DNA from 2 places in the Pantoea sp. C2G6 genome. Region 1 is predicted to be linked to the other one. Evidence: predicted binding sites of a transcription regulator. Region 1 holds the regulator's gene; the other holds the start of a gene.
What was found. Region 1 encodes PhoB, which activates phosphate uptake and scavenging genes when phosphate is short. Its sites were predicted from a motif close to CTGTCATAAAACTGNCNNAT; they were not measured.
Positions count from the first base shown of each region.

Region 2: the regulator PhoB is predicted to act here: its motif matches at 1,581-1,600, upstream of ugpB (sn-glycerol-3-phosphate ABC transporter substrate-binding protein UgpB).

Region 1 is NZ_JBGMNJ010000006.1:140,802-144,008, reverse strand. It holds gene sbcD (exonuclease subunit SbcD) at 1-683, opposite strand, end outside; gene phoB (phosphate response regulator transcription factor PhoB) at 880-1,569, shown strand; gene phoR (phosphate regulon sensor histidine kinase PhoR) at 1,584-2,897, shown strand; gene ACCW71_RS10565 (PstS family phosphate ABC transporter substrate-binding protein) at 2,917-3,207, shown strand, end outside.
Region 2 is NZ_JBGMNJ010000005.1:113,822-117,028, reverse strand. It holds gene livG (high-affinity branched-chain amino acid ABC transporter ATP-binding protein LivG) at 1-541, shown strand, start outside; gene livF (high-affinity branched-chain amino acid ABC transporter ATP-binding protein LivF) at 543-1,256, shown strand; gene ugpB (sn-glycerol-3-phosphate ABC transporter substrate-binding protein UgpB) at 1,694-3,010, shown strand; gene ugpA (sn-glycerol-3-phosphate ABC transporter permease UgpA) at 3,068-3,207, shown strand, end outside.

The DNA.
Region 1 (3,207 bases):
CGCTGGGCGCGATGGATATGGCCCAGCGCAATATAGTCGGCCGCCGGAAAGGCGCTGGCGGGGAAGGCGTCCAGCGTGCCGATGTAGATGTCGCGTACCGAATCGCTCTGGCTGACGCCGACGGTGGTGAGATGGCCGGTGGCGATCACCGGCAGCCCATAGCCGAGCGCCTTTGCCGCCTCAAAACGCTGCTGATAATGGTGAGCGATCGCCTCCAGCAGTGAGGTCTGTTTATCGCGGCCCGACTGGCCCGCCCGGCTGCGCAGAATATCGCGCGGCCGCAGATAGGGAATGGCGCACAGCAGCGCGCCCGGCTCCCCGTGGCGGGTGGTGAGCAGCAGCAGATCCTCATTTTCCTGCGGGGCGGCGATCACTCTGGTGTTGAGGCAGGCGAGCAGCTCGCGCGACTCATTCAGGGTCGCCACCGAATCGTGATTGCCTGCCAGCACAATCAGCTGACAGCCCGTGGGTTGCAGCGCCACCACAAAGCGGTTGAACATTTCGCGCGCGTAGCTGGGCGGCGTGCCGGTATCAAACAGATCGCCCGCGATGATCAGTGCATCCACCTGATGCTGTTCAATCTGGATCAACAGCCAGTCGAGAAACGCCTGATGCTCCGCGGCCCGACTTTTGTTGTAGAAGAACTGCCCCAGATGCCAGTCCGCGGTATGAATGATGCGCATAAGAGTCCCTGCCGTTGTGATTCGCCCGGCGATTATACTGGCTCTGCCGCCAAAGCGAAAAATTGTCGCGGCGCTGTCATAAATGATTACCTGCGTGGTTACAGGCAGGTTATGTTTTTCATAAAAGTGTCACAAATCTGACGCATAATGGCGCCGCGAATCTCAGTGACAGCCGTCATAATCAGCAGGAGTAATAATGGCTAAGCGCATTTTGGTTGTGGAAGATGAAGCCCCCATCCGAGAAATGTTGTGTTTTGTTCTGGAGCAGAACGACTATCAGCCAATCGAGGCGGAAGATTATGACAGCGCCGTGGGCAAGCTGATTGAACCCTGGCCCGATCTGATTCTGCTGGACTGGATGTTACCCGGCGGCAGCGGCATTCAGTTTATCAAGCATCTGAAGCGCGAAGCGATGACCCGCGACATTCCGGTGATGATGCTCACCGCGCGCGGTGAAGAGGAGGACCGGGTGCGCGGGCTGGAAGTGGGGGCTGACGATTACATTACCAAGCCATTCTCGCCGAAAGAGCTGATGGCGCGGATCAAAGCGGTGATGCGCCGTATCTCCCCGATGGCGGTGGAGGAGGTGATTGAGATACAGGGGCTGAGTCTCGATCCCTCTTCCCATCGCGTGATGTCCGAGACCACCCCGCTGGAGATGGGCCCGACCGAATATAAGCTGCTGCACTTCTTTATGACCCACCCGGAGCGGGTCTACAGCCGCGAACAGCTGCTGAACCACGTCTGGGGCACCAATGTTTATGTGGAAGATCGCACCGTCGACGTTCACATCCGCCGTTTACGTAAAGCGCTGGAGATCTCCGGCCACGATCGCATGGTACAAACCGTCCGCGGAACAGGGTATCGTTTCTCTGCCCGCTACTGAACGGAGCCTTAACCGTGCTGGAACGCCTCTCCTGGAAGAGATTACTGACAGAACTGCTGCTGGCGTCTCTGCCTGCGCTGCTGCTCGGTCTGCTGTTTGGCTATCTGCCGTGGCTGCTGCTGCTGAGCGTGCTGGCGGTGCTGCTGTGGCATTTCCATAATCTGATGCGGCTGTCGCACTGGCTGTGGCTCGATCGCACCATGACGCCGCCCACCGGACGCGCCAGCTGGGAGCCGCTGTTTTATGGGCTCTATCAGATGCAGCTGCGTAACCGGCGGCGGCGGCGTGAACTGGGCAATCTGATCAAGCGCTTTCGCAGCGGCGCGGAGTCGCTGCCCGACGCGGTGATCCTCACCACTGAAGAGGGCACCATTTTCTGGTGCAACGGGCTGGCGCAACAGCACCTTGGCCTGCGCTGGCCGGAGGATAATGGCCAGAATATCCTCAATCTGCTGCGCTACCCGGAGTTCTCCCGCTATATCCGCCAGCGTGATTTCGACAAGCCGCTGACGCTGGTGCTGAACAACAAATTTCATATGGAATTCCGCGTGATGCCCTACAGCGAAGGGCAGTGGCTGCTGGTGGCGCGTGACGTCACCCAGATGCATCAGCTGGAGGGCGCGCGGCGCAACTTCTTTGCCAACGTCAGCCATGAACTGCGCACCCCGCTGACGGTGTTGCAGGGCTATCTGGAGATGATGAACGACTCGGTGATGAGCGAGCCTTCGCGCAGTAAAGCGCTGCATACCATGTCGGAGCAGACGCGCCGCATGGACAGCCTGGTGAAACAGCTGCTGACGCTGTCGCGCATTGAAGCCGCACCGGCGATCGATCTCAAAGAGAAGGTGGATGTGCCGGTGATGCTGAAGCTCTTGCAGCATGAGGCCGCAACGCTGAGCGGCGGCCGGCACGAGATCCATTTCCACACCGATCCCCATCTGAAAGTCTTTGGCAACGATGAGCAGCTGCGCAGCGCCATCTCCAACCTGGTTTACAACGCGGTCAATCACACCCCTGACGGCACCCGCATCGACATCAGCTGGCTGCGCAGTAAGCAGGGGGCGACCTTCCGGGTGTGTGACAATGGACCGGGCATCGCGGCGGAACATATCCCCCGTCTGACCGAGCGCTTCTATCGGGTCGATAAAGCGCGATCGCGCGCCACCGGCGGCAGCGGGCTGGGGCTGGCGATTGTCAAACATGCGCTGAGCCACCATAACGCCCGGCTGGAGATCCGCAGCGTGCCGCATCAGGAGACCTGTTTCACCTTTACCCTGCCGGCGAGGTTGATTGTCGGCAGCGTGATGCAGGAGAATGCCGTTCATTAATCGCTGCCGGATCTCCCTGATGCGCATCCTTCTTTTGTTGATCGTTACTCTGCTGCCGGGTCTGGCGCTTGCCCAGCCCGGCACGCTCGCCGGCAACCTGAGCAGCGTCGGCTCCGATACGCTCGGCTATCTGATGACCCTGTGGGGCGAAGATTTCAGCCGTCAGGCACCGGGCGTGAATCTCCAGGTGCAGGCTTCCGGCTCCTCCACCGCCCCCACCGCGCTGGCGGCAGGCGCGGCGCAGCTCGGCCCGATGAGCCGCCCGATGCAGGCCGATGAGCGTCAGGCTTTTGAGGCGCGCTATGGCTAT
Region 2 (3,207 bases), on a different contig from region 1:
GATTGCGCAGATGGGTATCGTGCGCACCTTCCAGCATGTGCGTCTGTTCCGTGAGATGACGGTGATTGAGAACCTGCTGGTGGCGCAGCATCAGCATCTGAAAAGCGGCGTCTTTTCCGGTCTGCTGAAAACCCCGGCGTTTCGCCGCAGCGAGAACGAGGCGCTGGATCGTGCCGCCACCTGGCTGGAGCGCGTCGGCCTGCTCGACCTGGCTAACCGTCAGGCGGGCAATCTGGCCTATGGTCAGCAGCGTCGGCTGGAGATTGCGCGCTGCATGGTGACGCGCCCGGAAATCCTGATGCTGGATGAACCGGCGGCGGGCCTCAACCCGAAAGAGACCCATGAGCTGGATGAGCTGATCGCCGAACTGCGTGGCGAACACAAGGTGTCGGTGCTGCTGATTGAGCATGATATGAAACTGGTGATGGGCATTTCTGACCGTATCTATGTGGTCAATCAGGGAACGCCACTGGCTAACGGTACGCCGGAAGAGATTCGTAACAACCCGGATGTCATCCGGGCCTATCTGGGAGAGGCCTGAGATGGCAAATGCGATGTTAACCATTGAGAACGTCAGCGCCCACTACGGCAAAATCCAGGCGCTGCATAACGTCAGCCTCTATATCAATCAGGGCGAGATCGTCACCCTGATTGGGGCCAACGGTGCCGGAAAAACCACGCTGCTCGGCACGCTGTGCGGTGAACCGCGCGCGACGCAGGGCACCATCACCTTTGACGGCAAAGCGATTACCGACTGGCAAACCTCGCGCATCATGCGTGAGGCGATCGCTATCGTGCCGGAGGGGCGGCGGGTCTTTTCGCGCATGACGGTGGAGGAGAACCTGGCGATGGGCGGCTTTTTTGCCAGCCGTCAGCACTATCTGGAGCGGATTAAGCGCGTTTACGAACTCTTTCCGCGGCTGGAGGAGCGTAAAATCCAGCGCGCCGGCACCATGTCGGGCGGTGAGCAGCAGATGCTGGCGATTGGCCGTGCGCTGATGAGCCAGCCGCGCCTGCTGCTGCTGGATGAGCCGTCGCTGGGGCTGGCACCGATCATTATTCAGCAGATCTTCGACACCATTGAGCAGCTGCGCAGCGAGGGGATGACGATTTTCCTGGTGGAGCAGAATGCCAATCAGGCGCTGAAGCTGGCGGATCGGGGCTATGTGCTGGAGAACGGGCACGTGGTGCTGGAAGATACCGGGGCAGCACTTCTTTCCAATGAAGCCGTCCGCAGCGCTTACCTGGGTGCCTGATGGGGCACGGCCTGGCTTGCTTGCCATTTCGACACCGGGCAGTGCTCGCATTCCTCACGTACTTCAGTACGCTCCGGATGCTGTGCGCTGGCCGGTGCCGAACTGACTGCGCCGCCGACGGCCTTTGCGCGCGGTGATTAGAGGCCTGACTGCGCCGCCGACGGCCTTTGCGCTCGGTGATTAAAGGCCTGGCTGCGCCGCTGACGGCCTTTGCGCGCGGTGAAGTGAAAACCAGATTAGAACGGACCCCTGCTTTTAAGTCACAGCTGGTGGCGTAGGCGTTTTGCCGCCGCGCCGTCAGTATCGCCTTTTCCTCTCTTTCGCCTGTCATCCGGCTGTCATCTGCCCGTTATTATTCCGTCATTTTCCCGTGTCATGTTACTTCGCGAACCAGAAATGCGTGATTTCGCGCATAGTTACCTGCACAGGAAAATTCTATGTCTGTCGTTACCTTTCGTCGTAGCCTGATGAGCGCGCTGCTCGGTCTGACGCTCAGCAGCCATGCCATGGCCGCTACTGAGATCCCTTTCTGGCACTCTATGGAAGGCGAGCTTGGCAAAGAAGTGGATTCGCTGGCACAGCGCTTTAACCAGACCCATCCCGATTACAAAATTGTGCCGACCTACAAAGGTAACTACGAGCAGAGCCTGGCGGCTGGCATCGCGGCGGTGCGCAGCGGCAAGGCACCGGCCATTTTACAGGTCTATGAGGTCGGGACCGCGACCATGATGGCGTCGCAGGCGATTGTGCCGGTGCATCAGCTGTTTAAAGACGCTGGCATCGCCTTTGACGAGAAGCAGTTCGTGCCGACCGTGGCGGGCTACTACAGCGACAGCAAAGGCCAGCTGATCTCCCAGCCGTTCAACAGCTCGACGCCGGTGCTCTACTACAACAAAGATGCCTTTAAAAAAGCGGGCCTCAACCCGGAGCAGCCGCCGAAAACCTGGCAGGAGCTGGCGAAAGACGCCGACGCGCTGCGAAAAGCGGGCCTGAGCTGCGGCTACGCCAGCGGCTGGCAGGGCTGGATCCAGATCGAAAACTTCAGCGCCTGGCACGCGCTGCCAGTGGCGACCGAAAACAACGGTTTTGACGGCACTGACGCGGTGCTGGAGTTCAACAAGCCGGTACAGGTGCGCCATATCGCGCTGCTGGAGGCGATGAACAAAAAAGGGGACTTCACCTACTTTGGCCGCAAGGATGAGTCCACCGCCAAGTTCTACAACGGCGACTGCGGCATCACCACCGCCTCATCCGGCTCGCTGGCGGATATTCGTCACTATGCGAAATTTAACTTCGGCGTCGGCATGATGCCGTATGACGACACGGTGCCCGACGCACCGCAGAACGCCATTATCGGCGGGGCCAGCCTCTGGGTGATGAAAGGCAAAGATCCGGCCACCTATAAAGGCGTGGCGGAGTTTATGCAGTTCCTGGCGCAGCCTGAGATCGCGGCGGAGTGGCACCAGAAAACCGGCTATCTGCCGATCACCACCGCCGCCTATGAGCTGACCAGACAGCAGGGCTTCTACGACAAAAATCCGGGGGCGGATATTGCCACCCGTCAGATGCTGAACAAGCCGCCATTGCCGTTTACCAAAGGGATGCGTCTCGGCAACATGCCGCAGATCCGCACGGTGATCGACGAGGAGCTGGAAAGCGTCTGGACCGGCAAGCAGACGCCGCAAAGCGCACTGGATAACGCGGTCAAGCGCGGCAACGAACTGCTGCGCCGCTTCCAGCAGCAGGTGAAGTAATCCATTCCCCAGGGCTGGCGCAGGCTGGCCCTCTCTTTTGCTGAATTTGAGTGCGCTATGTCTTCATCTCGTCCGGTGTTTCGCACCAGCCTGTTGCCCTATCTGCTGGTGCTGCCGCAGCTGCTGATTACCGCCATCTTCTTTCTCTGGCCCGCCGGTGAAGCGCTGTGGTATTCGCTGCAAAGCCTCGATCCCTT